Regions from separate parts of the Arthrobacter glacialis genome, predicted to be linked through region 2. Evidence: riboswitches for the same ligand, from Rfam matches in the RefSeq annotation. Region 2 holds a riboswitch; the other holds the start of a gene.
The links. A riboswitch is a leader RNA that binds a small molecule or an ion and turns the genes downstream of it on or off. The one in region 2 is predicted to bind cyclic di-AMP.

Region 1: another riboswitch for cyclic di-AMP. It lies ahead of CVS28_RS01685 (aggregation-promoting factor C-terminal-like domain-containing protein); the one in region 2 lies ahead of CVS28_RS04670 (NlpC/P60 family protein).

The regions. Positions count from the first base shown of each region.
Region 1 is NZ_PPXB01000001.1:364,177-379,802, reverse strand. It holds gene CVS28_RS01695 (MFS transporter) at 1-1,044, opposite strand, end outside; gene CVS28_RS01690 (MarR family winged helix-turn-helix transcriptional regulator) at 1,045-1,521, opposite strand; cyclic di-AMP (ydaO/yuaA leader) riboswitch at 1,737-1,933, shown strand; gene CVS28_RS01685 (aggregation-promoting factor C-terminal-like domain-containing protein) at 1,936-2,655, shown strand; gene CVS28_RS01680 (formylglycine-generating enzyme family protein) at 2,686-3,468, shown strand; gene upp (uracil phosphoribosyltransferase) at 3,633-4,271, opposite strand; gene tadA (tRNA adenosine(34) deaminase TadA) at 4,357-4,788, shown strand; gene CVS28_RS01665 (hypothetical protein) at 4,934-5,182, opposite strand; gene CVS28_RS01660 (DNA glycosylase AlkZ-like family protein) at 5,275-6,450, opposite strand; tRNA gene CVS28_RS01655 (tRNA-Ser) at 6,532-6,621, shown strand; gene CVS28_RS01650 (coiled-coil domain-containing protein) at 6,684-9,026, opposite strand; gene CVS28_RS20060 (hypothetical protein) at 9,217-9,558, shown strand; gene CVS28_RS20055 (potassium channel family protein) at 9,555-9,929, shown strand; gene CVS28_RS19885 (excalibur calcium-binding domain-containing protein) at 10,052-10,930, opposite strand; gene CVS28_RS01635 (NUDIX hydrolase) at 11,077-11,811, opposite strand; gene CVS28_RS01630 (SPFH domain-containing protein) at 11,918-12,961, shown strand; gene CVS28_RS01625 (diacylglycerol kinase catalytic domain-containing protein) at 12,969-13,865, shown strand; gene CVS28_RS01620 (MBL fold metallo-hydrolase) at 13,905-14,549, opposite strand; gene CVS28_RS01615 (response regulator transcription factor) at 14,709-15,446, shown strand; gene CVS28_RS01610 (sensor histidine kinase) at 15,437-15,626, shown strand, end outside.
Region 2 is NZ_PPXB01000003.1:211,408-227,033, reverse strand. It holds gene CVS28_RS04690 (beta-xylosidase family glycoside hydrolase) at 1-1,290, shown strand, start outside; gene serC (phosphoserine transaminase) at 1,388-2,515, opposite strand; gene CVS28_RS04680 (iron-dependent transcriptional repressor DtxR) at 2,767-3,462, shown strand; cyclic di-AMP (ydaO/yuaA leader) riboswitch at 3,582-3,812, shown strand; gene CVS28_RS04675 (M23 family metallopeptidase) at 3,881-4,624, shown strand; cyclic di-AMP (ydaO/yuaA leader) riboswitch at 4,776-4,977, shown strand; gene CVS28_RS04670 (NlpC/P60 family protein) at 4,982-5,764, shown strand; gene mobA (molybdenum cofactor guanylyltransferase) at 5,891-6,622, shown strand; gene CVS28_RS04660 (DUF6457 domain-containing protein) at 6,631-6,930, shown strand; gene CVS28_RS04655 (molybdopterin molybdotransferase MoeA) at 6,935-8,143, shown strand; gene CVS28_RS04650 (alpha/beta hydrolase family protein) at 8,134-9,087, shown strand; gene CVS28_RS04645 (Lrp/AsnC family transcriptional regulator) at 9,159-9,590, opposite strand; gene CVS28_RS04640 (ornithine cyclodeaminase) at 9,714-10,742, shown strand; gene CVS28_RS04635 (FdhF/YdeP family oxidoreductase) at 10,828-13,155, opposite strand; gene fdhD (formate dehydrogenase accessory sulfurtransferase FdhD) at 13,219-14,052, shown strand; gene CVS28_RS04625 (hypothetical protein) at 14,108-14,545, opposite strand; gene CVS28_RS04620 (hypothetical protein) at 14,535-14,954, opposite strand; gene CVS28_RS04615 (hypothetical protein) at 15,005-15,421, opposite strand; gene CVS28_RS04610 (hypothetical protein) at 15,467-15,626, opposite strand, start outside.

The sequences.
Region 1 (15,626 bases), on a different contig from region 2:
GACGGCCAGCACGCGTCCACGCATGGCGGAGTCGGTGGTCAGCTGCACGGTGGTATTGCACGCGTTCATGAACGTCAGTGAGGCCAACCCCACCGGCACCAGGGCAATGGCGTAGAGGGCAAAGCTGGGCATGAAGGCGGCCGCGCCCACCGTCACGCCGAAGGCCAGCGCGCCACCGACGATGTAGACCATGCGCATGGTCTTGCGCCTGGCAGCCAGCAACGCCGCAGCCAGGGTGCCAATGGCCATGACCGAGCCAAGCAGCCCGTACTCCCCCGGCCCCACATGGAAAACTGCCGTGGCCATGAGTGCGTTGGTGATTTGAAAGTTCATCCCAAAGGTGGCCACCAGGAACACCAGCACCATGATCATCATCAAATCCGGGCGCTGCCTGATGTAAACAAAGCCTTCACGAATCTGCCCCTTGGCCCGGGGCACCCGCACTGCGGGAATGAGCTCGCTGGTGCGCATGCGCCACAGCGAGACGATCACGGCAGCAAAGCTCGCGGCATTGATCAAGAAGGCCGGCCCCGTTCCCACCAGCGCAATGACCAGACCCGCAACGCCGGGCCCTGCCAGGCGGGCCAGGTTGAAGGACGCACTGTTGAGCGCCACGGCGTTGGGCACATCCTCCTTGGCAACCACCTGGGACACAAACGCCTGACGTGACGGGGCATCGAAGGCGCTGGCCACACCCAGCAGGGTGGCCAATACATAAACGTGCCACAGTTGTACAGCCCCCGTGACAACCAATATTCCCAACAAAAGCGCACAAATTCCCATGGCGGTTTGGGTGATGAGCAGCAGTTTCCTCTTGTTGACGCGGTCGCCCACCAGCCCTGCGTAGGGCCCCAGGAACACGATGGGCAAGAATTGCAGGCCCGTGGTAATGCCGGCAGCGGTGCCTGAATGATTGGTGAGGACCGTCAGGACCAGCCAGTCCTGGGCGACGCGCTGCATCCAGGTACCGATATTGGACACCAGGGCTCCTGTCACCCAGAGCCGGTAGTTGAAAACTCTCAGCGAACGGAACATGGAACTCATTTAGGAGCTCATCTCCTGCAAAATCAGAGCTGCCTCGTGCAGCGTTGCACGCTGCTTCGGGGTTAGGTCCGCCACGCGCTTGGCCAGCCAGGCGGTTCGTTTTGAGCGTGCCCGCAGCAGCGCGGCGGCTCCTGACTCGGTAATTTGAACCAGCACCTGGCGCTTGTCCTGGGGATTCTCTTCGCGGCTCACCAGCCCGGCTTCAGCCAGCGCATTCACAATCCGTGTCATGGAGGGCGCTTGAATCTGCTCGCGCACAGCCAGCCAGCCCACAGTTTGCGGACCTCTGAGCACGGCCGCCAGAACCGAATACTGCCCCGGGCTGATCTCCCTGGTGGCAGCCTCGGCCCGCAGCCGCCGGGAGGTGCGCATAATCGCCACCCGCAATTCAGCGGCCAGGGGTGCCACGCCGATGGGCTTGCGGGACGCCAAAGGTGCCCTGTCCGGCGTCGTAGTGCTTAGAGAAGTTTCAGTCATCACGTGTCAGCTACCTAAAGAAAAAGTTTCGTATCGTCTTGCTTTTCACCCTAGATGGTTAGCATTGCTAAGTAAATGAAAGATTGCTCACCATGCCACTCACCTCGCTACAAAGGTTGTTACCAAAACGTGACATGACTGTCCTTATGGACTAGTCTGATATTTGTGCCTGCTGAATCACCTACGATTTTTGGCACAAATGGACGGATCGCCGAGCTCTGCCGCCGCCCATTTCCCTCCATTCCCATGGCAGAGACGGGGGACCCAATCTTTGCGGGCCTTCCACATGGAAGCCCTTGGGGTTAAGCCAGCGCAGTTCTTTCAAGCAGTGAACTCTGCCTGCCATTACTGCGTGGCCGGATTCTCTAGTCCGTTCCCGACAGCTCACCTCGCAGGCGTAGAGAGGCTACAACTATGTCTGCACCACAGCAGCGCGGCCGTCGTCGCGCCGAATCAACCCGCCGTCCCTCCCTTTTTGGGCTCGCCTCCGCAAGCAACGGAACACGCGCAGCCAGCAAATCCTCCCCCGTAACGGCCACCGCCAAATGCATGGCTGCCGTGGCAGTGCTGGGCGCGTTGGTGGCAGCCGGCTCCGTGGCACAGTCCGTGGAAAACACTCTTTCCGACCAGGGCAACACCAGCCTGGTTTCCGCCGTGGACCGCTCGGTTCCGGCGCCGGCAGTGTCAGTTCCCACGGATGCTGCCATTAGCTTCCCCGGCATCGCTGTCAGCTCTTCGCCAAAGGCCGCGGCCACTCCTGCCGCCGTCAAGGCCGAAGCGGAGCAGGTCAAAGCCGTTACCGCAGCGCCTGCCCCTGTTGCCGTGGATGACCCCGCCGCCGCAAAGGCCTACGCCTCCGGTCAAATGGCCGCTCATGGCTGGGGCGCTGACCAGATGAGCTGCCTCACCCTGCTCTGGCAGCGCGAGTCCGAATGGCTCACCTCGGCAGAGAACGCCTCCAGCGGCGCCTACGGCATTGCCCAGTCCCTGCCGGCCAACAAGATGGACAGCGAAGGCAGCGACTGGAGCACCAACTTCCAGACCCAGATCCGCTGGGGTTTGAGCTACATCGAAGGCCGCTACGGTTCACCGTGTGGGGCCTGGGGCCACTCCGAATCCGTGGGCTGGTACTAAATAACTTCTTGAACTAGGGGCTGAGTACTTGTGGCTGGTGATTTTTCGGATCCTGATGCGCTGCTGCCGATCCCCGGCGGCAGCATTGCGCTGCGCGACGCCCGATCGGAATCCACCCGCGACGTTTCATTGACACCATTTTGGCTGGGCCGGACGCAGGTCACAGCGGCCACTTGGCGTGCTGTCATGGACGACGCCGGAACCTCGCCTTTAGCTGCCAGCGTGCCTGCGCACCCCGTCACCTGGTTCGACGCCGTGCAGTGGTGCAACGCCGCCTCCGCTCTGGCTGGCTATGCGCCCGCCTACAGTGTGAGCGGCCGTGAGGTGGGCTGGGATGTCAGCGCTGACGGCTACCGGCTGCCCACCGAGGCCGAATGGGAATGGGCGGCTCGCGCGGGCACCGTGACACCCATCTACGGTCCGCTCTCCGCTATTGCCTGGACAGCACTGGATGAGGTTGAGGGGCCTCAACCAGTTGCTGGCAAGGCCGGGAACAGCTTTGGCTTGTTCGACATGATCGGCAACGTGTGGGAATGGTGCTGGGATTACGCTGACACGGCCCGCTATGGCGATTACAGAAGTTTGCGGGGAGCTGGCTGGGATGATCCTTCATGGAGCGCCCGGGCCTCCGTGCGCCGAGGCAGCGCCCCGGATGCCGTCCTGGAAGATGTGGGCTTCCGGATGGCGCGCGGAGCCGTTGGCGACGCCGGTTCACATGCCGCCCAGGGCTGGTCAGCCGATGCCGATAGGCACCGAGCTGCCATTAAGGGTCCGCTGCCCGTGGGCTGGACGCCGCTGCGCTCGCTGCTGTAGCCACTCGTGGCCGATCCTGCGAAAAATGCCGCCGTTCCCGCAAAATGCCACCTGTCTATCGGTGGCAAAAAGCGGGAACGGCGGCATTTTTGGAATAGGGGTTGGTGGGCCCACAACCCCGAGGGCCCCGCCGCGAGCTTGCGAGCGGTGGGAGGGGTTGGGGATTACTCCGCTACGCCATAGAGGCGGTCGCCGGCGTCGCCCAGTCCGGGCACGATGTAGGAGTTCTCATCCAGGCCCTCATCGATCGAGGCAAGAACTACGTGCACGTTGTCGCGGTCGCCGTGGGCGGCCTCGAGCTTGGCCAGACCTTCCGGTGCGGCCAGCAGGCAGATGCAGGTGATGTCTGCGGCGCCGCGGTCAAAGAGGAACTTGAAGGCTTCGATCAAGGTGCCGCCGGTGGCCAGCATGGGGTCCAGCACGTAGACCTGGCGGCCGGTGAGGTCCTCGGGGAGGCGCTCGGCGTAGGTGATGGCCTCGAGGGTTTCCTCGTTGCGGGCCATACCCAGGAAACCAACCTCGGCGGTGGGCAGCAGACGGGTCATGCCCTCCAACATGCCAAGTCCTGCGCGCAGGATCGGCACCACCAACGGTGTGGGCTTACTCAGGCCGGTACCCACGGTGGAGGTCACGGGTGTCTGAATGTTGACCGGTTCCACGCGAACTTCCCGCGTTGCTTCATAGGCCAACAAGGTGACAAGTTCTTCGGTCAGCTGACGGAAAACGGAGGACGGAGTGTCCTTGTTCCGCAGGACGGTCAACTTGTGGGCAATTAGCGGATGATCCGCAACCAGTACGCGCATGAATAAAAGCTACCATTGAGCCGTGCCCAACACCGAGAAATCTCACCCAATCGAGACCACCGCCACGGCTTTTCACGCCGGATGGATGGGCATTGCCCTCACGGAAGCCCGCCGGGCCCTGACCACAGGGGATGTCCCCATTGGCGCCGTCGTCCTAGGGCCCGACGGCGACGTCCTGGGTTTGGGGCGCAACGAACGTGAAGCGCACGGAGACCCCACGGCCCATGCCGAGGTGGTGGCGATCCGCGAAGCCGCAGCGAAACTGGGTTCTTGGCGGTTGAATGGCTGCACACTGGTGGTCACGCTCGAGCCGTGCACCATGTGTGCCGGGGCCATTGTGTTGGCGAGAGTGCCGCGCGTTGTTTTTGGGGCGTGGGATGAGAAGGCCGGGGCGGCAGGATCAGTGTTTGATGTGCTCCGGGAACGCCGGCTCAACCACTGGGTGGAAGTTTTTCCCGGTGTTCGTGAGGACGAATGTGCGGCGCTGTTGAAGGACTTTTTCAGCGGACACCGCTAAGAGCCCGCCCGCTACGGCTCAATCCGCAGCGGCATTGACGGCATCACACAGGACACCAGCGTGATTTCCTTCGCCCCAAGGGCCCCCACGCGGTTGTTCCGCCCCATGTCATCACACCAATCCACGTTGTAAGGGTAGGCGGCCATCATGCCCTCGCCGGGACTGCATCAGTCGGCAGGTCGAGGCTCACACTGAATGCACCGGCGTCGTTCGTGGGCGCCAGCGTCTCAAGAACTTTGGCGCCGGAACCGTCGTACACTTCCACCTGAATCTGGGCGTTCTCGCCGTACCGTGGGTTGCAGCTGGCGTCATCCGCCGCGACGGTGATGCTCGCGCCGGACTTGGCAGTGGCGGGGCTGAGCGAGAACGACGGCGGGAGGCACGGCTGCGACATTCCCGGCTGCGTACAGGCGGCCAACGCGAGGCAAGACAGCCCCAGCGATGCCAACACCGCTGCTATCCGCGACCACACCACCCTAGCCACTTTCAGCCCGCCGCGTTGAGGGCGTCGATCCGCTTTTGCCGGCTTTGCGGCGAATCAAGGCTGAAGGTGCGGAAGTCGCGCAGGTCCTCGCGAATGAACGCCGCCACCTCCTGGATCTTGTGCATCACGGCGCTGGTGGGCGCGCTGAAGAGCCAGTGGGCAATGCGTTCCTGGCCGGGATCGTACTGCCACAGGCCAATGATGCGGCCGCGGTCCACAATGGGGTGGTCGGGCAAATCGCCCTGAAGCGAGAGTTTGGCGTCGAGGAACTTCAGGTCAGCATCCTCGTCGGCAACGTGCTCGGCAGCATTGCGGCGAAGCAGGAACAGTGAATCGCTGCTGGCAAGGAGTTGGATTTGCTCCTCCTTTTCAGGGACAAAGTCTGCTGCCTTCTGCGCGTCGGCTGGCAGCATCCACATCCCGTGGGCCTCCACCGCCTGGGCGGCTGCGAGCGCAGCCTTGGTCTGTGCCACTGTGAACGCGGTAAACCACTGGGTCTGTTTGAGCGTGGCTCCGCCCGTCCAGCCCAGATAGTTCTCCATCAGTTTGGCCCGGGCCTGCTCGGGCGACTCCGGCGATGGCGGCAGGCCCCAGGCCGCGTAGGCGTAGCGTTGCTGGTCGAGCCTGCCATTGACGGGGACCCTGCGGATGCGGCCATCGGCTTGCAGCAGACCCAGAACGGTGGGCAGCGTGGTGGAGGCACCTTTCTTCTTGCCCTCCTCGCCCAGGCTGCGCACGGCGTCGCCCAGTAGTTCCTTGAGCTGTTTGGGATCTAGGGGCCCCTCGCCGCTGGTGGCAGCATTCTGCAGGACCTGCAAAGTTTGCGCTTCAAGGGCGTGGACTTCGTCCCTGGCCACCCCTAGTCTGTCCAAGACTTTCAGCGTGGACTCGGCAGCGGGCTTTCCGAGCGTCAGCGCCCAGTCAAAATCGGGTGCGCCCAGCACATAGGTGCAGCCGCGCGCCGTCGGAAGTTCATGGATGCGCAGGGCCACCACGTCGGCGTCAACCTCTTCCCTGCGAATGCCCGCGCGGGAGAAAAGTGTCAGGTAGGGGTTGGCGCCGCCGATGGACCGTGCCCACCCGGCGTTGCCCAACACAGTTGCGGCGTTGCTGCCGGCCAATGATCCGTCCAAACCTTGTTTGTGCCAGCTCCAGGCACGTCGCATTGCGCTGTCCATAGGGCTATCTTGCCCCATGTGAGCGCTTGTCTGTGGGCTCATTTTTGTTGTGGGGCTTTGAACCGGTATTGTTGACGCGTTGGTGACGTGTCCGAGCGGCCGAAGGTGCAACACTCGAAATGTTGTTCAGGTGAGAGCCTGACGTGGGTTCAAATCCCACCGTCACCGCCAATGCGCAAGGCCCCTGCTTCCCTTTGTTTATAAGGGAAGCAGGGGCCTTTGCTGTACCCAAATCAAGCAGCGCAGCCACCCAGCGCGATCTGGCCGTCAATGGCCCCGATCTGCCTCTGCACCCATCCCAGCTGGTCCTGCAGGCCCCTGACCAAGTCCTTCTGGGACTTGACCGCGTCCTTGTTGGTTTTTTTCTGGGCCTCCAGGTCACGGAGGGTTGCCTGCGCAGCGGTAACCTGCCTGTCCAGCGACGTCAGCTGCCCCTGCAGCGCCGCCAGCGCGGCGTCCGCAGCGGTGATTTCACCGTTGAGGGAATTCAGCCGTGCCAGCAACGGCGCCACCTGCCCCTGCAGCGCCAAAACATCGGCCTCCTGCGCAGTGATCTGCGCATTGATCCCCGAAAGAATGGCGAGCAGGTGAGTCACAGCGATGTTTAGGGCGGCGATGTCGCCCTGCTTGATGGCCACGGATGCGTTTGTATTGTCCACCGCTTCCTGGAGCGCCGGCAATTCGCCATTGAGTGTGGCAAGTTCGGCACTCTTGGTGGCCACGGCCCCCTCGGCCGCCACCGCGGCGTTCTGGGCGTCGACCAACTGGCCCTGCAGACCCCCCAGCACGGACCTTTGGGCATCAATTGCGGCACGGGCTTCCGCCAGCCCCTCGGTCAATGACGGCAGCGTGGCCTCGAGTGCGGCAACCACCTGTTTCTGCACCACAACAGCGGCCTTTGCAGAATCCTCAGCGTCCTGGAGTGCCGGCAACTGGCCCTGCAAGTTGCTCAACTCCCGTGCCTTGTCGGTCACGGCTGCGTTGGCTGCAGTCACGCCAGCCTGAAGCGCCGGAAGCTGCCCCTGCAGGGTTGCGATGTCTCCCAGCTTGGTGGCCACCGCAGCGTTCGCCGCGTCCAAGGCGGCCTGCAGCGGAGCCGACTGCTGCTGCAGTGCGCTGCTGTCCTGTTGTTTGGCCTGCAGCTGAGAGTTCAGCGCGTTGACGGCGGAATGCAGCGCTGTCAGGTCGCCCTGGTAAGCGGCGATTTCGCCTGTCTTGGCTGTGATCTGAGTTGTGATGGAAGTAAGTGAGACCTGCTTGAGGTCACGCTCGGCCATCAGTTCCTGCTTTTTCTTGCCATTGCTGGTGGGCGGAAACTCGGTGGCAATCCTGTGCTCAAGCGCGGCGATCTCGGCGGTAAGCGTGGCCGCATTGGCCTGCAAGGTGGTCAGCGTGCCTTGCGCCGTCGCAAGCTGCGCCCGCTTGGCGGCAATACTCGAGTTCCCAGCAGTGATCTGGCCCTGCAGCGTGGCAATACTGGCGTTGGCGGCGGTGATCATCGCTGTGTTGTTGGAAACAGCAGCGGCTGCATCAACCGCCGCCGCCGTCAAACCAGCCAACGCTACCTGCGCCTGCGTAATTTCCGTGTTCTTGGCCGTGACCGCGGCAGCTGCGGCAGCAGCGGCAGTTTGGAGGGTTGTCAGTTCTCCCTGCGCCTGCGTGATCTCCCCGTTCTTGACAGTGACTGCTTCCGTTGCGCTGGTGGCGGCAGTCTGCAAAACCGCTAGGGCCGCGTTTGCCTCGCTGACCTTGACCGTCTGGGCATCGAGTTCGGTCTGGGCTGCGGTGCCGAGGTCTTCCAAACGGCTGAGCTCGGTAACGGCGTCCGTGACTGCCTGCGTCGCAGCTGCGACGGCAGCATCGGCGGCATCGGCGATTTGGACAAGATCGACCAATGCGGCCTGGGCGTCGGCGATCTGCGTGTTCTTGGCAGCGAGCTGGGCGGCAGCATCGCTGGCGGAATCCTGCAGCGTTGCAAGTTCGCCTTGCGCTGCAACAACTTCGGCCGTCTTGGCCACCACCTGGCCGGCGACCGCCTGGGCTTGGGTTTTCAGCTGCGCCACAGCGGCTTGGCTGGCCTCGAGCTGTGACTGCAGAGGCGTGAGCTGGGCCTGCACGGCGTCCTTCTCCGCGTTCAAATTCTCGATGCTTGTTTCTGCTTCCGCAATGGCCTGCTGAGTGGTTGCCTGCTCCGCCTGCAGCGCGGCCAGATCAGTATTTGCGGCAGCCAGTTCAGCGTCCAGCTGCACTCCCTGTGCTTCAAGGCTGGCGATCGCCTGGTTCCCGGCCACAATTTGTGCGGCGAGATCATTTGCGCTGGTTTGAAGCTGGGCACGCTCGGCCTGCAACTGTGTGATGATGGCGGCGTTCTTTTTTGCGGCGGCCTTCAGCAAGTTCTCCTGGACCACTCCGCGGTGGGCCAGCTGGTTGATGACGCCGTTGCAGATGCCCCCTGATGGGCTGGAAACGGCAGTCGCAGGAGGCGCAAACACCAACATGCTGGTGACAACACCAGTCATGATGGCAGCGCTGGCCAGCCTGCGCGAGGAAAGGGACGCAGATCTCATATTGCTCATGGAAACCCCCAGGGTTTGTGGTGATGATGCAGGAATACATCACTGCACTCGGCCGGCGGCCGGTGCACAAGGCTCAGGCTATGCAGCAATCTCAGGGAAAACGCGAGTGGTGACTACTTGCTTTTCACGGAGTACTTGTTTGTACCAACTGACGCCGCCGTGAACCGGGCACCCACGATAAGATCACGCGATGACGTTGCAACGCTGGAAATCATTGACTGACTGGCCACTGATGGTCACTGCCATCCTCTTTTTGGCCGCGTATTCGGTGCAGGTTCTGATGACGGGGCCAGCCTCGGACGTGGCAGGCTGGTTCCTCGCCGCGACGTGGGGATTGTTCCTGATTGACTACGTTGTTTCGTTGATGCTTGCTCCGCAGAAGGCCCGCTGGTTCCTGCACAACCTTCACGTTCTGGCTGTTGTGGCGCTTCCCATGCTCCGACCGTTGCGAATTCTCCGGCTGGTCACCCTTATCAGCGTTCTGCAGCGCGTGGCTGGCAATGCCCTGCGCGGTCGCGGGTCATCTATGTGATCGCCTCATCTGCCCTGCTGGTCTATGTTGGCGCGCTTGCCATGTACGACGCCGAAAAGGCCTCACCTGACGCTTCCATCGCCTCCTTCGGGGACGCATTGTGGTGGGCCTTTGTCACCATCACCACTGTTGGGTATGGCGATCTAACGCCAACAACGCTGCTGGGACGCTCCATAGCTGTGGGACTGATGATCGGCGGGATTGCCCTGCTCGGGGTGGTCACAGCCACTCTGGCCAGTTGGCTGGTGGAGAAGGTGTCCGCACAGGAGACTAAGTCTCAAGAAATCACAGCAGAAGAGTTGCAATCCCTGCGGGATGAGATTCGGATGTTGCGTGATGACCTAGTGCTGCGCCGTGAAGCGAGCAGCTAGATGGGCTGGGCAGCACAAGGGATCCGCCAAAAGCAGCAAAGGGCCCTTGACTCGTCACATTCCAAAGAAGAATCAAGGGCCCAGATTGGCCTAACTAACCGCAATTTCGCCGGTTGTTGATACTACTTATCGCAGGCAATGCCGTCCTTATCCCTGTCCAGTGGACCCCGGTAGCCAGGCTGGCCCTGATAGATGGGCGCCACACCGGCAGCCTTGGCGGCATCACAGTTCGCGTAGTAGGCCCCGGCGGGAGCAGGAGCCTCAAGGAGCGGCTGCGGTGCAGGCGCCTGCTGCTGGGCTGCCTGTTCTGCCGCCAGCCGCGCGGCCTCATTCGCGGCGGCCTGTTGCGCAGCGGCAGCGGCGGCCGCGACTCTGGCCGCTTCCGCACTGGCCGCCTCAGCCACTACTGCCGCAGCCTTGTCCGAAGCAAGCTTTTCTTCAGCAGCCTTTTCTACGGCAGCCTCGGTGGCTTGGACCTGCTCTGCCACAAGTTTCTTGGCGTCCTTCTCCGTCATCCACACCAGCACGCCCTTGTCATTCTTGGCGCATTTTAGGGTGCCGCCGGGCTCAACAAACGATGTGCCGTCGGAGACGCACTCGGTGAGCAGCTTGCTTTTGGGCGTGGGGGTAGGGGACGGCGACGCTGTCGTGGTCGCTACGGCTCTTGTATCCGCAAGTGGCGTGATGGTACTGGGCACCGGACCTGCTGCAGCAGCAACCACCCCTCCCACAACCAAGGCGACAACACCCGCACCCACTGCAGCACCCGCTCCCTTGCGGCTGGGCAGTCCGAGCCAAGACCTGCGGCCAAACAGCAGCGCATAGAGGGCCGTCACGATCAAAAACAGTGCGAACAATACGAGCCAGACGCCGAACGTGCCGGAGACGCCGGTGGCCAGCATGATGATCAGGAGCAGAAGCCAAACCCCCGCTGTAATCCAAAAGGATTTTGTCGGACGCCATCGAGCCTTACTGGTCCCCGCAGAAAAGTTGGTGGTCATGTTGTTCCTCAACAAGTAGTTGGACTGTCATGGGGCGAAGTTTCGCCTGGACTCGCCAACGGCCAGTAGAGGACACAGGTCACATTCGGGAACCTTTCAGTAAATGTCTAGCTGAATGCCAGCAAAAAAGTTGGAAGCCGCCAGCCTCAGCCGTGCGGGCGCATGAGCGGCGGGTTCAGCAGGGCACGCGTTGGCTGACCTGCCGAGGCCCGAGCCGCGGGCGCCAGCCGAAACAGGGCTGCCGGGCGGCCGGCGTCGCCCATGAACATCTGGCCGGTGTCCTCCAGGAATCCAGGGGTGCCTGTGGCTTTGCGGTGGAAGTTCCGCGGATCCAAGCGGGTGCCCCAGACGGCTTCATACACGGCGCGGAGCTGGGCAATGGTGAATTCCTCGCCGCAAAACGCAGCCCCCAGCGGCGAATACTCGAGCTTCGATTTTGCCCGCTCCACGGCATCGTCAAGAATCTGCCTGTGGTCGAAGGCGAGCTCCAAACTGCCGTCCATGACGTTGCCAACCGAATGCCACGCGGCATGTTCGGCGTCGCTCCCTGCCGCCAATACGGGGAAGTTCGGCGCCATCAGGAGGTGCGCCACCGTGAGTACATCCCCACGGGGATCGCGCCCTGCAGGACCATAACTCCCCAACTGCTCCAAATGCCCGGGGACTTGCTCCACGCCGGTCTCCTCCGCCAACTCGCGCCGCGCCGCCGCGACTAGGTCCTCAGCGGCCAGTACAAATCCTCCCGGCAACGCCAGCGTCCCCCGGAAGGGCTCGAGGAGGCGGGTAATGAGCAGCACGTGCAGGGCGCCGCCGAGGATGGTGAGTGCGACGACGTCGACAGTCACCGGGAAGCGCGCAGGCGCCGGGTATGAATCAGGCATGAACCCATCGTAGATACTTATCGTCACATTGACAATAAGTAAACAGTGGTCCTATAGTTTTATTATCGTCAAAGTGACGACAACTAAAGAATTCAAGGAGCACCTCATGGCCAGCATCAAGCGCTACCCCTGGATCAGCCACTTCCTGGGCAGCCCCACCGGTTACGTGGTGCACCTGCAAAAAGGCGCAGTCAAGCACCAGGGCGTGGGCCAAGCTTTCTGGTTCCGGCCGGCAAATTCCGTGTTGAGCGAGGTCCCCGTTGACGATCAGGAACTGCCCACCCTTTTCCACGCCATCACCCGCGACCACCAGGACGTCAGCGTGCAGGCCAACGTGACCTACCGCTTCATCGACGCCGTTTCCGTCTCCAGCCGCCTCGACTTCGGCCTCCAGGGCGCAGGCGCACCTCCCGCCGCCGGCAAGGAACAGGTGGCCACCATCATTGGCCAGCTCTGCCAAAGCCATGCGATCGACCAAATCGCCGCCACCACCCTGGCCCAGGCACTGGAACACGGTGTCAGCCAGCTCCGCAACGTCCTCACCGAGGCTCTCCGCACGGACAGCAGGCTCATGTCCACCGGCATCGAGATCCTCGGAGTGCAGGTTCTGGCGGTCCGCCCGGAGTCCGACGTGGAACGCGCCCTGCAGACCCCGGTCCGGGAACAGCTCCAGGCCGAAGCCGACCGGGCCGTGTACGAACGCCGGGCAGTCGCCGTCGAACGCGAACGGACCATCTCCGAAAATGAAATGGCCAGCCAGATTGAACTGGCCACCCGGCGCGAAAACCTGGTCACCCAGGAAGGCATCAACTCACGCAGGGAGGCCGAGGAGCGCGCCGCCGCCGGACTCATCCAGGCCCATGCTGCCGCAGAACGCCAGGGAATCAGCGCCACCGCGGAGGCAAACCAGGTTCGCATCGTGGGTGAAGCCGCCGCAGCCAAAGAGGCCGCCACCATGGAGGTCTACCAGGGCATGGACCAAGCCACCTTGCTGGCCCTGGCCTTCCGCGAGGCCGCAGGATCACTGCCCAACATCGGCAACCTCACCATCACACCGGACCTCCTGAGCGGCGCACTGGCCGGCCTGTTCAAGGACGCTCCGGCAGTCCAGCCCCAACCAGCCGCTGTGACAGCCCGCAACGAAAGGTAAGCCCGCCATGCCAACCCGCCGCCTTGTCATTGTCTACCGGCGCACCGAGCTGCAAGAACTCCTGGACCGGCACGCCACCCGCGGTCAGGCCGAGTTTTTCCTGCGCACCCGCGGCCGCACCATCAACGACGTCCAGGAACGCCATGAGCATCTCATGACAGCCTTGGCCACTGTCCGCGCGGCCATTCCGGCCGAGTGGCGCCGTGCCGAGGTGGAACGTGCAGACCTCAGCAGGTTCATGCTCACCCCCGAGGACATCATCGCCGTGGTGGGCCAGGACGGGCTCGTGGCCAACGTGGCCAAGTACCTCAACGGCCAGCCCGTCCTGGGTATCGACCCCGAGCCCGGTGTGAATCCGGGTATCCTAGTGCGGCATTCACCCGCCGCCGCAGCCCGGTTACTGCAGGTCCTGAACCAGACAGCTGGCTTGGAGCAGTTGCGCTGCGAGGAGCTTGCCACCGTGACGGCCCGGCTCGACGACGGCCAGGAGCTCTCCGGGCTCAATGAGGTCTTCATTGGACACGCCTCACACCAGTCGGCCCGCTATCAACTCACGACGGCGGACGGCCGGGCCGAGCGCCATTCCTCCTCCGGGCTGATCGTGTCCACGGGCACTGGCGCCACTGGCTGGTGCGCATCCATCGCCCTCGAACGCGGCGGACGCGCCCTGCCGGCCCCCACGTCACCTCAGCTCGCATGGTTTGTTCGTGAGGCCTGGCCCTCCCCCATCACCGGAACGTCCCTGACCGAGGGAGTGCTGGAAGCAGGTGAATCCCTGCGCATCACTGTGGCCTCCGATCAACTGGTGGTGTTTGGCGACGGCATGGAGGATGACCGTCTGACCGCCTCCTGGGGCCAGGAAATCAGCGTCCAGGTGGGCGAACGGCCGCTCCGGCTCCTGTAACGAATCCAAGACGATTCCTCCAAGGACCTCCAGCAGGCCCTATTGCGGACCCGCCAGCAAGCCCTTCAATGCGCCAAAGGGGTTGGCCACCTCGGCACCATGGGAGAACAACACCCGCTCCGCGTGGAGGGCCGCTATACGAATAAGCGACTCCTGTGCCTGGTCCAGGTCGTGAGTGAATGCTTCGGGTGACCGGCGAATGACAGACCCATCGCTGCCCGCCACATCACCGGGGAACAGCAATGAACTCTGCGCATGGAACAGGCTGCGGTGGCCTGGCGTATGTCCCGGAGTTGCCAACGCAACGAGCCCTCGAACTGATGCTCCTTCCGCGAGCGCCCGCAAGCCTGTTTCATGCGGAATCTGGGCGTGATCCTCAACGCCGGCCCAGACAAGAGGGTTATGGGTCATCCCCCAAATGTCAGCAAGTCCGCCAATGTGGTCCAGGTGTGAGTGCGTAAGAACAATGTCACTGATGTCCCGCCATGAGGCGTCGATTCCCGCCAGAGCTTCGCCGATCAGCCCCACGCTGCCGGGCATGCCCGTGTCGATGAGGACAACCCCATCGGGATGGGGAACCAGGAAGCAGCGAACGTCAAAATCGAGGGGTTCCGGACCTGCGACTCCCGCTGGCACATGGACATCCATGATGACAGCTTGAACGGCTGAATTGTCAGTTTCCATGGTGCCACCCCTGAGTCCTGGATAAGTTTCCTTCAGTATGGGCGCCTGCCGTACCGACGGCAACGCCGAACAAGGACATTGGGCGGCCCGGAAACAGGACACAGAGAACACTCGGGAATCATTCAGTAAACGTCGGGGTGGATGCCAGAGAATGGAGTCATGGCCCTTCCCACTCCAGCATCAGCAACCCCCAAGCTCAGCCGGGCAGACGGCGAACCCATCCGCGCCCTGGTGGTGGATGACGAACCGGAACTGGCTGACTTGATGCGCCGGGGCCTGGAAATTATCGGCTGGGAAGTCGCCGTGGCCCACGACGGCTTCGAGGCGTTAAAGATTTCGCGCGAGTTCATGCCCGATGTTCTGGTCCTGGATGTCATGATGCCGGGCATGGACGGGGTAGAACTGCTGCAGCGGATCCGCACCATCTACCCCGACGTGCCGGCGCTGTTCCTGACGGCCAAGGACGCTGTGGCGGACAAAGTCACGGGCCTCCAGGCTGGCGGCGACGACTACGTCAGCAAACCCTTCAGCATGAAGGAAGTTCTGCTCAGGCTCCACCGGATCGTCCAGCGCTCAGGCATCATGGCCCCGCAGTTCGCCCTGCTGAGCGTGGGGGATTTGACCCTGAACAAGGACACGAAGGTGGTCCAGCGCAGTGGTGTGGACATTTCGCTGACCACCACGGAGTTTGAACTATTGAAGTTCCTCATGGAGAACCCCCGCCACGTCTTGAGTAAGTCACGCATTCTGGACCGCGTGTGGAACTACGATTTCGGTGGCCAAAGCAACATTGTGGAACTCTACATCTCCTACCTCCGCAAGAAAGTCGACGCCGAGCAGGAACCCATGATTCACACCGTTCGAGGCTCCGGCTATGTGATCAAGCCATGCCTGTAAACAACCTCAAATTCACCCAGGCCCGGGCCCTCCTGCACCCCGGCAGCTGGCATCTGAGCACCCGCCTCGTGGCGATCATGCTGGCCCTGCTGACAGTCATCTGCGCCCTGGTGGGCCTAGTCAGCTACACCACCTTGAGCGTCACGGTGAACAACCAGCTGGACTCTTCACTTCAGCAGG
Region 2 (15,626 bases):
CTGCAGCGCAAGCATGCCAACGGTTCGCCCGTGCTGGCACTGGTCACGGAAACCGGTGGCAGCCCCAATGAAAACACCAAGGTGGCGGCTCCGGCTGCTGCTGACGTGTGGTTGAAGCTGGTCCGCGCAGGCAACCAGTACACGGCCAGCTACTCCACCGACAATGTCACTTTCACCACCATCGGGACCGTCACCAATGCAACGGTGACCAACGGCAAAACAGGCATCCTGGCTGTTGGCGCCAGCAGCGCAAACGCGCCGTTCACGTTCACTGACCTGTTGGTGAACACCGTGGCCCAGCCGTTCTTTGAGCAGGTGAACGCGCCGGAACCGGCAAAGTTGGTGGCGGGCCTGGCGGCCCCCGTGTGGACTGGTGTGCAGTTTGCTGCGCCCAGTTCGCCGCTGGCCGCGCTGGCGTCCGTGCCCGCAGCCACCAAGTCTGTTTCAACGAAGTTCACGGCAGCCGATGCCTCCACCGGCCTGCAGGTGCAATTCAATGACAAGGTTGCCACAGCCGGCTCAGGAGGTGCCTACACCTTCAATCTGCTGCCCGGGGCCAACGTGGTCCAGGTCCAAACCATGGGCAGCGACGGCGTCTCCTCGCAAACCTACCGTTGGGTCATTTCCCGTCAAGGTGCGCTGAACAAGCCGGGCGCCAACTTGGTCTGTGCACCGGTTGTGGTGCCCACAACGCCGCCAGCTACTGTGCCACCAACTACTGCGCCACCAACAACTGTTGCGCCCACCACCGCACCTCCGACGCTGCCGCCGGTGACGACGGCCCCGCCGACAACGACCAGCCCGTCCGTCACTCCGCCTGCAACGACCGCTCCGGCCACTGTTGCGCCGTCCGGTTCAGTGGACGCGGAAACGGTCTCTGCCGGTGGCGAGCTGACGGTGACCGGCAAGAACTTCAAGCCGGGCACAACAGCCACGTTCACGCTGCATTCGAACCCGGTGGTTTTGGGAACGGCCGTGGTTGCAGCTGATGGAACGGTGTCCCTGACTGCCACGGTGCCGGCCAATGCTCTTGCTGGTGCCCACACCGTGGTCATCACAGGAACCGGCATCAACGGTGAGGCGGCCAAGGTCAGCATCGCCGTGACAGTTGCCGGCGGCACTGCCACGGGCGAGGCAACAACCGCTGCGGCAAAGACGGCCGCCGCGGCAGCGGATGACCTGGCCAGCACGGGAGCCAGCGGCTCCGTGGTGGGCGGGCTCGCCGTCGCCCTTGTCCTGGGCGGTCTGGTCCTGTTCTGGACTACCCGACGGAGGGCAGCCAACCACTAGGTCTGCATGGCGCTTGGGGAGGGTTCGCAGGCGGGCACAAGGGAGGCGGCTTCCGCAGGGGAAGCCGCCTCCTTGATATGCCTGGTGATGCGTGGAGCTAAATGTTTTCGATCACGTAGTCAATGCACTTGGTCAGTGCCGTGATGTCTTCGGGGTCGATGGCTACAAAGGTGGCGATGCGCAGCTGGTTGCGGCCAAGCTTGCGGTACGGCTCGGTGTCCACAATGCCGTTGGCGCGCAGCACCTTGGCCACGGCTGCGGCGTCCACTGACTCGTCGAAGTCGATCGTGACAATGACGTTGGAGCGGTCGTCCGGGTTCACCACGAACGGGGAGGCGATGGGGGAGGACTCGGCCCAGGAGTAGAGGCGGCCGGCGGAGTCGGCGGTGCGTGCCGAGGCGAAGTCGATGCCGCCGTTGGCGTTGAGCCACTGGACCTGGTTGTTCAGGGTGACCAGGGTGGAGAGCGCAGGCGTGTTGTACGTCTGGTTCAACAAGGAGTTGTCAATGGCTGTCGTCAGGTTCAGGAAGTCAGGAACCCAGCGGTTGGACGCGCCGATGCGGGCGGCGCGTTCCAGCGCAGCGGGGGAGAACAGCGCCAGCCAAATGCCGCCGTCGGAGGCGAAATTCTTTTGCGGGGCGAAGTAGTAAACGTCGCTCTCACGCACATCCACTGCCAAACCACCCGCGGCGGAGGTGGCATCCACCAGCACCAGCGCGCCGTCGTCAGCACCTGCAACGCGCTTGACGGGAGCGGCAACACCCGTGGAGGTTTCATTCTGCGGCCAGGCGTAGGTGTCCACGCCAGCCTCGGCAACAGCCACCGGCCGGGTGCCGGGGGCCGAGGTGATGATGGAGGATGCGTCAAGGAACGGCGCATTGTTGGTGGCGGAGGCAAACTTGGAGCCGAACTCGCCGAAGGAGAGGTGCTGGGCCTTGTTCTCCACCAGGCCAAACGCTGCAACGTCCCAGAACGCCGTGGAGCCGCCAACACCCAGGATGACCTCGTAGTCGTCAGGGGCGCCAAAGAAGTCCTTCAGGCCGCTGCGCACATCGCCCACAAGGTTCTTGACGGGCGCCTGACGGTGGGAGGTGCCCAGGAGCGTTCCGCCAGCCTCGGAGAGTGCAGCAATCTGCTCGGGGCGAACCTTGGAGGGGCCGGCGCCAAAACGCCCGTCGGCCGGGCGCAGATTGGCGGGAATGGTGAGGGGCGTGGATTCGCTCACAAGTTGCTCCAAAAAATTAAAAGATGGAAGTTGGTTTAAGACCCAAGGGCTGTTGCCAATTCTGCCGTAGAACTTCGCTCAGCGGAAAAATGCTGACATGTACTGAACAAACCGCCCACCCATGGCCGTTCCCCGTGCACCCATGACTGGCGCGCAGCTGCCCCAGGTTTCCTTCCGTAGCGCCACTCAGGCTAACGTAGAGATGAAAAGGCTTTGCCCAAAATCTCACCCAACAACAGGAGGATACTGCCGTGGCCGATCTGATTGACACGACCGAAATGTATTTGCGGACCATCCTGGAGTTGGAAGAAGAGAACATTGTGGCCCTGCGGGCACGCATTGCCGAACGCCTGCACCACTCAGGTCCCACAGTTTCCCAAACCATTGGACGCATGGAACGTGACGGCCTGGTGATCGTCTCCGGTGATCGGCACCTGGAACTGACCCCTGCCGGCCGGGACAAAGCCACCCGCGTGATGCGTAAACACCGGCTTGCTGAGAGGCTGCTCTCCGATGTGATCGGGTTGGACTGGGCCTACGTCCATGAGGAAGCCTGCCGCTGGGAACACGTCATGAGCGAGCGGGTGGAACAGCGCTTGTTTGACCTCCTGGGCCGGCCCGAAGAATCCCCCTATGGCAATCCCATTCCCGGGCTTGAAGAACTTGGCGGGGAGATCTCGCCCTTGTTTGCCGCGGGACTCGTCACACTGGTTGAGGCCATGAGCAGTTACTCCCCGGAGCAGCAAGTGATCATCCACCGGCTTTCTGAGCGCATCCAGGTGGATCCGGAATTGTTGGTCCAGCTTGACGAAGGCGGGCTGCGCCCGGGCGCACAGATTTCCTTGGCCCAGGTCGGGGAGTACATTTCGGTCCGCGTGCCGGGGATCGAAGGGGCGTTGGAACTGCCGCCCGAGGTGGCTTCCCATATTTTCGTCTCCATGAGTTGACTCACAGTTATTGATAACTAAGGTAACGGAATTATTACGTTTACCGCTCGTACCGTATAGTAATAAACAGGCGCTGTAATCAAAGCGTTACCGTTGGGCGACACCGAACCTTGCCTTCGCACAACGGACAGCAATCATTTAGGCAAGGGCGGGGGAACCACTTTCGGCAGGCTTGCAGCCTGCCTTGGGGTGAAGCCCGTCATCGAAAACACAGCAAACTATTCGCTGACACTGTCCTTTTGGGCAGTGCCTTGGATAGATCTGTGTCTCGAGGCTGGGCCGGATCAAAAGTTTCACTCTCTGATCCGAATCCGACAGCTAACTCCGCAGGTGCATCAAAGAGAGGTTTTTAGTGTCAGAAGATAAGCAGCGGGGACGCCGTCGGGCGTCGTCGCCGGCTACTCATGAGCTCGTAGTTATGACCGGCAGCCGCCGCGAAGCACTTGCCGTTGAGCGCGCCAATTCATCATCGAGCGTTTCCGTAGCCGCTTTGCTGCGTGCCGGAGCCGCCAGCGGCGCAGGCCAAAAAATGGGCGTCGCCATGGCCGCCACGGGCTTGGTCCTGGCCGTCACCTTGCCCTCGGCCCAGGCGGTTGACCAGCAGCCGATGGAACCGGAATTTGCCGCTTCGGCGCAGACTCTGGTCAGTGCATCCGCTGATATCCCGATCACTTTTGCGGCCCCGGAAATTGGCAGCAAATTGAACCCCGATGGCCAGCTGAAGGAAACGTTGCAGGTCAACGCCTCCAACGTCGCCCCCGCCGCCTCCAAGGGAACGCTGTCAGCGCCGCTGAAAGTCTTGGCTCCAAGCTCTCCCTTTGGTGACCGCGTAAGCCCCATCACAGGCCAGATTGATGAACACCACACCGGCCAGGACTTCGCTGTTGCGAGCGGCACCGAAGTGCTTGCGGCCGCCGGCGGAACCGTTACCTTTTCGGGCTGGCACACCTACGGTGGCGGCAACAGGGTAGTGGTGGACCACGGCAACGGGCTCTCAACCTCCTACAACCACATGAGTAGCAATTCAGTCAAGGTTGGCCAAAAGGTTGAGCGGGGCGAATTGGTGGGCATCAGCGGCTCCACCGGTGCATCGACCGGCCCCCACCTGCACTTCGAGGTTATCGTCAACGACGAAACTGTCGATCCCATGGGCTGGCTTTAATTCATTCACAGGCAACTTTTGATTACGACTTAGTCACACGACCGTGACCTGAACGTGACATTGCCAAAAATCTGTTGTAACGTCGTAATCGCGCCAACTTCGAATCAAGCGGGCGTCCATGAGTGGATTGCCTAGCTCTGCCACTGCTCGTGGTCCGTTCGTATCAATCGTCTGGCAGGGGCGGGGGAACCAATAATCGGGCTTCGCATTTATTGCAGAAGTCCTTGGGGTGAAGCCGCGAAGCGTTAAACCACGCATAAGAAATGTTTCTTTGTGTGCGCCATAACGTGGAGCGGCCGGGTGACTCCCATCCGAATCCGACAGCTTACCTCGCAGGCATTGGGAGAGGAAACCTTCTTGGCTTCAAATACTGCCCTTGGGCGCCACCGCGCCGAGGTTGTTAAGTCCAGCCCGATCTCCACCCTCACGAAAGCCGTCAGCTTCAACGTCGGCGGGGTTGGTCGTCAGGCGGCTGTTATCGCAGCTGCATCAGGTTTGGTACTTACATCCGGTATCGCAGCAAACGCGGCTACTCCCACGGTGGAGCGCGCTTCTGACGGTGCCACTACGCTGAACATGAAGACGGAACTTGCGTCCGCCATCACAGCAGCTTCCACGGTGAAGATCTCCTTCGCCACCCCCGCAATCACCTCCACCCCGGCCCCTGTTGTTGAGGCTCCGGTAGTTGTAGAGGCAAAGAGCAGCGACGTTGTTGCAGCACCAGTTGTAGAAGAGGCAGTGGCACCCGCCGCAGCACCGGTTGCAACGGTAACCACAACGGCCCCTGCAGCACAGCCTGTTACCCAGAGCGGGATTGGCGCAACCATTGCCAGCGCCGCCTTGGCTCAGATTGGCGTTGCCCAGGACTGCACAGCACTTGCCAGCAACTCCTTGGCTGCCGCTGGAATTAACTTCCACGACTGGCCCGCTGGCTACTTGAGCTTGGGTCGTACGGTTTCCGCAGCCGAAGCTCAGCCCGGTGACTTGATTTACTATGCAGATGGCGGCATGGGCATGGCCCACATCGCTGTTTACATTGGCAACGGCCAGGCCGTACACGGTGGATGGGGCGGCGGCATGACCGCTGTCTTCTCCGCCAACGTCGGTTCAGGCCCCGTTTTCATCGCCATGGGTCACTAAGAACTTTTTATACCCAATAAACCCCGTCCTTGGACGGGGTTTATTGCTTTAAACGCCGCGCGCCAGCCCGTGAGGCTCCGTTGGTGCGCGGTAGCATGGCCACATGCTGACTTTGACCCCACACCCATGCAGGCAGTGATTTTGGCCGGTGGGCTCTCCCGGCGTCTGGGTGGTGTGCCCAAGGCAGGTCTCCTCGTGGAAGGCAGCACGTTGCTGGCCCGCACAGTTGCGGCTGCGGCGGCGGTGATCGCCGCCCAGGAAGCGAGTCTGCAAACTGCGGGACGGATTCTTGACCCGGCCGCAGTGCAGGGTGAGGTGGGTGCCCAGGCCCGCATCGCCGTCGTAGGTCCCGTGGAGAGCATTGCCAGGTGGCTGGGAACAGTGGAACTGGGTGAGCTAGTGGTGGCCGTGCAGGAAGATCCGCCTTATGCCGGCCCTGCAGCGGGAATCGCTGCCGGATTGGCTGCCCTGCCACGCAGCGAGGACCCTGCAGAAAGGGTCCTGATTCTGGCGTGTGATATGCCTGCGGCTGCTGAGGTGGCCCAACTCCTGCTCGCAGCGGATGGCCTTGGGGCGGACAGCCCTGAAGCAGGCAGCGCTGCGCCACCACACGCCGTGCTAGCCGTGGACAACGGCCGGCTGCAGCCGCTGGCAGGAATCTACCCCGTGCGGCAGTTACTGGCTGCCGTTGATGCGGCGCGGGTGTCACAGCGGCTGGCGAACGCGTCCGTGCGCTCACTCATTGCTAGTGTGGCTATCAAGGAATGTGCTGTCCCTGCGGGAATCACCGCGGACATCGACACGTGGGATGACGCCCGCAGCCACGGCATTGCGGTGCCCGGCGGCGGACAGGAATGAGGAACCAGTTGGAAAATCAGGACCAGATTCTGCAGGCGTGGATGACCAAGCTGCAAGAAGCTTTTGAGATTGCCGACATTGAGGTGGACATCCAGGGCGTGTTGAATGTTGCCGGCGTGGCAGCGCACTCGATTGTTCGTCCTGCCGCACCCCTGACCACCTTTGTGGCAGGGTTGGCGGCAGGCTTGGCCGCAGGGTCCGGGCAGACGGATGAGGCCACGGCCATGAAGGCGGCCCTGGGGCTGGCCAAGTCCCTGGCAGCGGCAGAACGGGCCGAGCCTGCGCCCGGCACACCAGCTGAACAATAACCCCATGGATTCCACGCCGGCAGAAACGCCACGCATGTTGCCGCATACATGGGATGAGGCCAGGGCGCTTGCCTACGCGCTCCCCGAGGCGCTGCCGGCCCACCCTGTGCCACTGGCGGAGGCCATGGGCCGGATATTGTTAGGCGATCTGCAGGCACTGAACCCCATGCCCCACTACGCCTCATCCGCCATGGACGGATGGGCGGTTGCGGGCAGCCCGCCGTGGATCTTTGCCCAAGAGGGGCGCCGGCTCGTGGCCGGGCAGGCGATTCCCATTGTCACGGGCGGCTTGATCCCCGCCGGTGCCAAGGCTGTTTTACGCAGCGAGTCGGGCCAGGTTAAGAACGACGACGACGGCCTGCCAGTTTTGGTTCTTGGCTCCGAGTCCCGGCCTGGGGAACCCAAAAACGGCCAGCACATCCGCCCCGTGGCACAAGAGGCTGCCCTGGCTGAGGTTTTGATTAAATCCGGCACCACGCTGAACCCGGCCCACATTTCCCTGGCCGCCTTGGGCGGGTCTGATGAACTCCATGTTTTGGGCAAGCCGATGGTCAAGCTGGTGCTGACAGGCGACGAGGTGATCGCGTCCGGGATTCCGGAACCTGGCGCGGTACGCGACGCTTTTTCGCCGCTGTTGCCGGCCGTGGTGACTCTTTTGGGCGGCCAGGTGGTGGGTCTGGAGCGGGCCAACGACACCCTTGAGTCCGTCTTGGCGGCCCTGGAAGAATCGCCCGATAATCCCGCCGATGTCCTGATCACCACGGGGGCCACGGGAAACTCCTCAGCGGATTTTCTGCGCCGTGCCATTGCAGCAATGGGCGGCACCATCCACATCAACAGCATCGCCATGCGCCCAGGCCACCCCACCTTGCTGGCCGAGCTGCCCGACGGCCGCTTCCTGGTGGGCCTGCCCGGCAATCCCCTGGCGGCCATGGTGGCGCTGCTGAGTGTGGCCGCCCCCTTGCTGGCAAAACTGGGCAGCGCCCCCATGCCAGGCACCTTTGAGGTCCCCTGCGGTACACCCATCAAGGAGTTCCAGGGCCCCACCAGACTCATGCCGTACCGACTGGTGTACGGGCTGGCATCGCCGTGCGCGCACACGGACTCCGCCATGATGCGGGGCCTGGCCGCTGCCGACGGCATCATGGTGGTCCCGCCCCATGGGGCCAAAATGGGGGAGACCCTCACAGCTTTCGCGCTGCCATGGAAGTAGGGGCCGGGGACGCGGCGTCCTTGGACGCAGTCGCCGGAGAGGCTGCGGCCGGGGCACTTCGCCATGGTGACGTGAGCGGTCAGCCGGTTTCCTTCGGCTGCGCCGACGGGCGGGTGTTGCACGGGCATGAATTTGTGGTGCCCAGCGGTGTTGGTCAGCGCGGCACTGTTGTCATTGGCAGTGCCACAGGAGTGCTGGCCAACTATTACCACCGCTACGCAGCCTTCCTCGCGGCCCACGGCTTCGCCGCTGTCACCTTTGACTACAGGGGGATTGGCCAGTCCCGCGGCGGATCATTGCGCGGTCAAAACCAGCGCTGGTTTGAATGGGGGTCGGCGGACATTGATGCCGTACTGGCATGGGCCCTGGAGCGTTCACAGGGCTTGCCGGTGAACTTTGTGGGGCACAGCTTTGGCGGCGTTGGCGTGGGGTTGGCGGCAAGCGCCAGCAAGCTGTCCCGCATCCTGACGGTGGGCGGGCAGCACGCATACTGGCGTGACTTTAGCTTCCGGTACAAAATTGACCACGCCGTGCGGTGCCTAGTCACGGTGCCGCTGGTGGCCGTGGTTGGCTATTTTCCGGCCAAGCGCCTGGGCGTCATGGAGGATCTCCCGCGCGGCGTGGCCTTGGACTGGGCACGGTCCCACAAGGACTTTATTGCTGCGGCGCCCGCTGGCTCTGAACGTGATGCCCTGCGCGCGAACCAGTTGGCCGTTACGGCTCCCATCCTGGCCGTGGCGCCTCATGACGACCACTACGCCACCATGGCCGCCATGGAACGGGCCGTTGCATACACACCCAACAGCGCCGCCCGCATCATCCACCTGCGCCCGGAAGACTATGGGGAGTCCGCCATGGGCCATTTCGCCTTGTTCCACAGCAGATACAGGCACACGTTCTGGGAACAATCGCTGGGATGGCTCCGCGACGGAAGCTGGGCGTAGACGGGCAGGCGGGCAGTGCACCCCGCTCTCTCCCCAACGCTCGCGCAGTAGTGGGGCGTTTTTCCTCAACGCTATCGCAGCACGGAACTGAGCAACAGGCTGGTCTCACTGTTGACAACACCCGGGATGGAACGGATCTTGCCCAGAACCTTGTCAAAATCTGCCAGGTTTTCCGCACCCAACTCTGCCACCAGGTCCCAGGCACCATTGGTGGTGTGCAAAGCGCGGATCTCGGCCAGCCCCTTCAGCTGGCCGATGACCTGGTCTGTGGCCCTGCCTTCCACTTCTATGAGGGAGATGGCGCGAATGGCTAAAGGATCCAGCTCATCACGCACACGCACGGAGAAGCCAACCACAGTGCCGGAAGCCAGGAGCCTCTCAAGCCTGCTGTTGACGGTTGCCCGCGAAACGCCAAGCCGTCTTGCCAGGCCGGCCACGGGTTCTCGGCCGTTCTCACGAAGTGCTGACAGCAGTGCCCGGTCCAGATCATCAAGGGGGGTCATGCGCAAATTGTATAACGCGGTGCTACATTCTGTGCACAAACCATGCGGAATGTGAGTGATTTGCCCATTGAACATGCAAATCGCTGCGCCGTACAGTGAAGGAAACTATGTGAAGGAAGCCCCATGACGCGCTTTGTGGACGTTCAAAATATGATTCGCTGGGTTGCCGCGCGCGGTCCGGAAACCATTGTGGCCGAGATGGTGGAATACCTTGCCGATGATTTTCGGCGGTGGGAGGAGTTTGACAAGACTCCTCGCGTGGCCAGCCACACCCCGTTTGGCGTGATTGAGCTGATGCCCACCGCCGACCATGACAGCTATGCCTTTAAGTACGTGAACGGCCACCCCTCAAACCCTATGCGTGGGTTTCAAACTGTCACGGCATTTGGTGTGCTGGCTGATGTGCACAATGGCTACCCAACGTTCATGTCGGAAATGACGGTATTGACGGCGCTGCGCACTGCTGCAACCTCGGCCATGGTGGCCAAGAAACTGGCCCGGACAGATTCCCGCCACCTCGCCCTAGTCGGCACCGGGAGCCAGTCCGAATTCCAGGCACTGGCGTTTCGCGGTGTTCTGGGGATTGAAAAACTTACGGTGTGGGATACCGACCCGGCGGCTATGGAGAAATTTGTGCGCAACATGCGCCCGCTTGGTTTTGACATCACCCTGGCCGAGTCGGCCATGGCAGCTGTCCGGGGGGCGGACATCATCACCACCTGCACGGCAGACAAGACCAAGGCCACCATTCTCACCGCTGACATGGTGGAAGCGGGCGTCCACATCAATGCCATCGGTGGGGACTGCCCCGGCAAGACGGAACTTGAGGCCGCCATCCTGCAGAGAGGCAGTGTCTTTGTTGAGTTTGAGCCCCAAACCCGCATTGAGGGAGAAATTCAGCAGCTGCCCGTGGGATTTCCCGTCACGGAGTTTTGGCGGGTGCTGTCCGGGCAGGCCGCTGGCCGCGTTGCCCGTGACCAGGTGACTATCTTCGACTCGGTGGGATTTGCTGTCGAGGATTTTTCGGCCCTGCGCTTTGTCCGCGATTCAGTGGACGGCACCGAGTTCTTCGCAGAGATTGACCTGGTGGCGAATCCCGCGAACCCCAAAGACCTGTTCGGCCTCATGGGCGTTCTGGCTCCCACCGGGTAATGACCCCTGGCCGGAGCGGACGGCCCAGCACTCACGGCTGCGCGAGCGCCGGGGTAAGGAGGGGGCGGTCTGCCGCCGTCCTTGACTAGCTAACGGGCTCCAGACGGATCACCACTGATTTGGAGGTGGGGGTGCCACTGATGTCGGCCTTGGAATCCAGCGGCACCAGAACATTGGTCTCCGGGTAGTAGGCCGCGGCACAGCCAACGGGGGTGGAATACGCCACCACACGGAAGTCTGGGGCCCGGCGGTCAACGCCGTCCTTCCATTCCGACACCAGGTCCACCATGGCGCCGTCGGCAATGCCCAGGGCATCCAGATCGTTTTTGTTCACAAAGACCACCCGGCGCCCGTTCTTGATGCCGCGGTACCGGTCATCCTTGCCATAGATGGTGGTGTTGTATTGGTCGTGGGAGCGCAGGGTCTGCAGGAGCAGCCGACCAGCCGGGACCTTGGGGTATTCCAGCGTATTGGCGGTGAAATGGGCCAGTCCCGACGCCGTGGCGAAGGACCTGGAATCGCGCGGCCCGTGCGGCAAAACAAATCCGCCGGGCTGCTCGATCTTGGCCTCAAAATCCTCAAAACCTGGCACGACGGCGGCAATATGCTTCCGGATCAGGCTGTAGTCCCCTGCCAAGGCGCTCCAATCGGCGAGGGGCGCGCCGGGGCGGGTGCCGCCGTCGTCCGTTTCAAAAAGCAGTGCTGCGAGCCGGCACACGATGGCCACTTCGGAGAGCAGGTTCTTCGACGCCGGGGCCAGACGCCCGCGCGAGGCGTGCACGGCGCTCATGGAATCCTCAACGGTGACGCGCTGGTCGCCGCCAGCCTGCGCGTCGCGTTCGGTGCGGCCAAGCGTTGGCAGGATCAGTGCCTGCTTGCCCGTGACCAGGTGCGACTTATTCAGTTTGGTGGAGATTTGCACGGTCAGTGAGAGGTTTCCGAGTGCTTTTTCGGTGACATCTGAGTCTGGGGTGGCGCGCACAAAATTGCCGCCCATGCCCAGAAAGACGCCGGCGTTGCCGTCGCGCATGGCCTCGATGGCAGCCACGGTGTCAAAGCCGTGGGCGCGAGGTGAGGCGAAGGAGAATTCCGCATCAAGGGCGTCGAGGAATTTTGCTGGCATGCGCTCAAAAATGCCCATGGTTCGATCGCCTTGAACATTGGAGTGGCCGCGGACCGGGCACACGCCGGCGCCGGGCTTGCCAATGTTGCCTTGCAGGAGCAGCAGGTTGACCACATCGCGGAGCATGGCCACGGAATGCTTGTGCTGGGTCAGGCCCATGGCCCAGCAGACAACCGTGGCCTTGGACGCGAGCAGCCGCTGGCCGGTGGCCCGGATCTGGTCTTCGCTGAGACCGGAGGCGGTGACAATTTCAGCCCAGGTGACGGTCTCCAACTGCTCCAAGTACTCGCCGAGACCCGTGGTGTGGGAGTCGATGAACGCGGTGTCGAACACGCGGCCGGCATGCTCGGATCCGGGCCGGCGCTGTTCCTCGAGCAGAAATTTGCCCAAGCCCTGGAACAATGCTTGGTCCCCGCCGAGTTTGATCTGCAGGAAGTCGTCGGCGAGGGCAATGCCGCCACCCACCAGCCCGCGCACGGTTTGGGGGTTTTCGAAACGCATCAGCCCGGCCTCGGGCAGCGGGTTGACGGCAACAATGATGGCGCCGTTCTTCTTGGCTTTTTCCAAGGCTGTCAGCATGCGCGGATGGTTGGTGCCGGGGTTTTGCCCGGCGATCAAAATCAGTTCAGCCTGGTAAATGTCCTCCAGTGACACCGAGCCCTTGCCAATACCGATGGTCTCCGTCAGGGCCGAGCCGCTGGATTCGTGGCACATGTTGGAGCAGTCGGGCAGGTTGTTGGTGCCCAGTCCGCGCACCATGAGCTGGTACAGAAATGCTGCCTCGTTGGAGGTGCGCCCCGAGGTGTAGAAAATGGCTTCATTAGGATCCTTGAGCGCCTTGAGCTCGTCGGCCAGCAGCCCCAGTGCGAAGTCCCAGGAAACCGGCACGTAGTTCTCGCTTCCCTCGGCCAGAAACATGGGGTCGGTCAGTCGGCCCTGCTGGCCCAGCCGGAAGTCATCCCAGCCGCGCAGCTCGCTGACGCTGTGTTCGGCGAAGAATTGCGGCGGCACGCGCCTCTTGGTGGCTTCCTCGGCAACGGCCTTGGCGCCGTTTTCGCAAAACTCGGCCTTGTGCCGTTTGTCTTCCTCGGGCCAGGCACAGCCGGGGCAGTCGAAGCCGTTTTTTTGATTGATTTTGAGCAGCGCCTGGGCGCTTCGTATCGGCCCCATCTGCTTGAGGGATACTTCCAGAGCGTGCACGACGCCGGGGATGCCCACGGCCTTCTTCTGAACGTCAGTGACGCGCAGTTGTGCTTCGTCAATGTTTTCCTGGGGCGCTTTGCCAGCCATGGGGTCCCTTCACCGTTGAGGATCTAGTCTGATCTTAGACGTTATTGTTTTTTGGAGGATGGAATGGGACGACTGGTCCAACGGGTTAAGGCCACCAGGATTGATATTGCCGGCGGCCGCAGGGTGGTGCGTGAGGAAGCCCTTGCCGTGGAGGAGCCGCTGGAGATTCGGCTGGGGCACGATTCCTTCAGCGTGACGATGCGCACCCCGGGCGACGACTTTGATCTGGTGGCCGGGTTCCTTCTTTCGGAGGGCATCATCTTTGAGCCCGAGCAGCTTATTTCGCTGCGGTTTTGCGCCGGTGAGGATGAAAACGGGAAGCAGACCTTCAATGTTGTTGAGGCCCAGCTGCGCCCCGACGTGGCCCTGCCGCTGCCCGCTGCCCAACGCCATGTGACAACCTCCAGCGCCTGCGGAATCTGCGGCACCGCCTCCATCGATGCTGTGCGGAAGTCCTCTCACTTTGGCATGGCGGCTGCTGTCGCGGAGCCGCTGATTGCTGCGGACGTGCTGGCCGGCCTGCCGGAGATCCTGCGCGAACAGCAGAAACTGTTTGATAAGACCGGCGGCGTCCACGCGGCAGGCTTGTTCGCCCCCGACGGCGAGCTGCTGTCCTTGCGCGAGGACGTGGGCCGTCATAACGCCGTGGACAAGGTCATTGGCGCAGCGTTCCGGGACAAGCAACTGCCGCTGTCCAACACCATCTTGCAGGTGTCCGGACGGGCCTCCTTTGAGCTCGTTCAAAAGGCCGCGATGGCAGGGGTTCCGGTGCTCGCGGCCGTGAGTGCGCCGTCGTCCCTAGCGGTGGAACTGGCGCAGAGCGCCGGGGTGACTCTAGTGGGTTTTAGCCGCGGCAACACGCTGAATGTGTACACGCACGCGGGGCGCGTGGGCTGATACGAGCCGGACTTTCGGACGTCAGCTGTCGGCGCTCAACGTTGCACGGATCGGACTAACCTCCATTGTTGGCGAAGTCGATGATCTCGGGGATCGTGGGCCGTTGCGGCAGGCCGACTGCCGTGGGATTGATGGTGTTTTTCTGGCCCACATCGGTGACCTGGAAGGAAATGCCCATCCGTGGATTGAGTTCCTTGATTTCGCGGGTGGCACCGGCGAAGGCCATCAATGATTCGGTCATGATGGGCTCAAGGATTGCGGTTCCGGCGTCGGCCTGGATGCGGACGCTCAGGGTTGAGCCCATGCCCGTGTTCACGTTGTAGCGGGCCTCAACTTCGGCTACGCCAGGCACCGACGATATGGCGGCCTTGATGCTCTCCGCCACGGTGCCGGAATCGCCCGTTTTGCCGCTTCCGCACGCAGCCAGGAACAGCGTGAAAACCACAATTGTGGTGAGTAAGCCCAGTAAGGAGCGGTTCGGTCTACTCTGCATTGTTCGCGAAATCGATGATGTCCTGGACCGACGGTGACTGCCGCAGTCCGACTGCTGTGGGGTTGATGGTGTTCGCCTGCCCCTCCTCGGTCACTTGGAATGAGAGACTCGTGCTCGGTCTCATGCCAGCAGAAGCGCCGGCAAAGGCGATGAGGGAATCGCGCAGAACCGTCTCCAGTGACTCGGTCCCGGCAGCTGCCTTGATGAGCACACTTGCTGTGGATCCCATGCCGGTGTTGACGTTGTATCTCGCCCTCACTTCCACGACGTCGGCAACTTGGGAGATTGCGGCCTTCAGATTCACTGCCACGGTGCCGGAATCGCCCGTCTTGCCGCTTCCGCCTCCGCAGGCGGCCAGCGTCCATGCGAGCAGTCCCATGAGAATGAACATGGTGGTCTTCTTGAACATGTGCTGGGTTCCTTCTGAAGAGTTGTTGTAGTTCTGGCGTACGTCGGTGGCTAACCGTTTGAGCTGGTGTAGTCCCGAATTTCCTGCACCGTGGGCGACTGCGACAGACCCAGCACGTCCGGCCGGATACCGTTGTCCGCTTCGCCCTCGGGGAAAACGTAGAACTCAACCCTGCTCACGCCCTTGAGGGATCCTGACGCGTCGGCAAAAGCGTGCAATGAATCCCGCAAGACGGCGTCGAGGTCGGTATGTTCAACAGCTGTGATCCGAACATTGATGACGGCGCCCATGCCACCGGGATCGGTGAACCGGGTCTTGTTGCTCACAACATTGGGTACTGCATCAATGGCAGCGCTCGCGTCGGCCACAAAGGTGTCTCCGGCTTTCTGCGGATTGCCCAAGCTGCAGGCGGCCAGCGAAAAGACGAGCAGGGCGGCAAAGATGGCAGCGCCTAGTTTATGCAGCAAGTGGTGGCTCCTTGGGGGAATTAGTTGTCCGGGTTGACCCGAAAGCTAGCCGTTTGAGCTGGCATAGTCCCGAATTTCCTGCACCGTGGGTGTCACACCCAGACCGAAGGCGTCGGGGCGGATCCCGTTTTCCTCATCGCCCTCGGGGAAGACGTAGTACGACACGGAAATGGTCCCCCTGGTGGAGTCCGAAGCACCTGCAAAG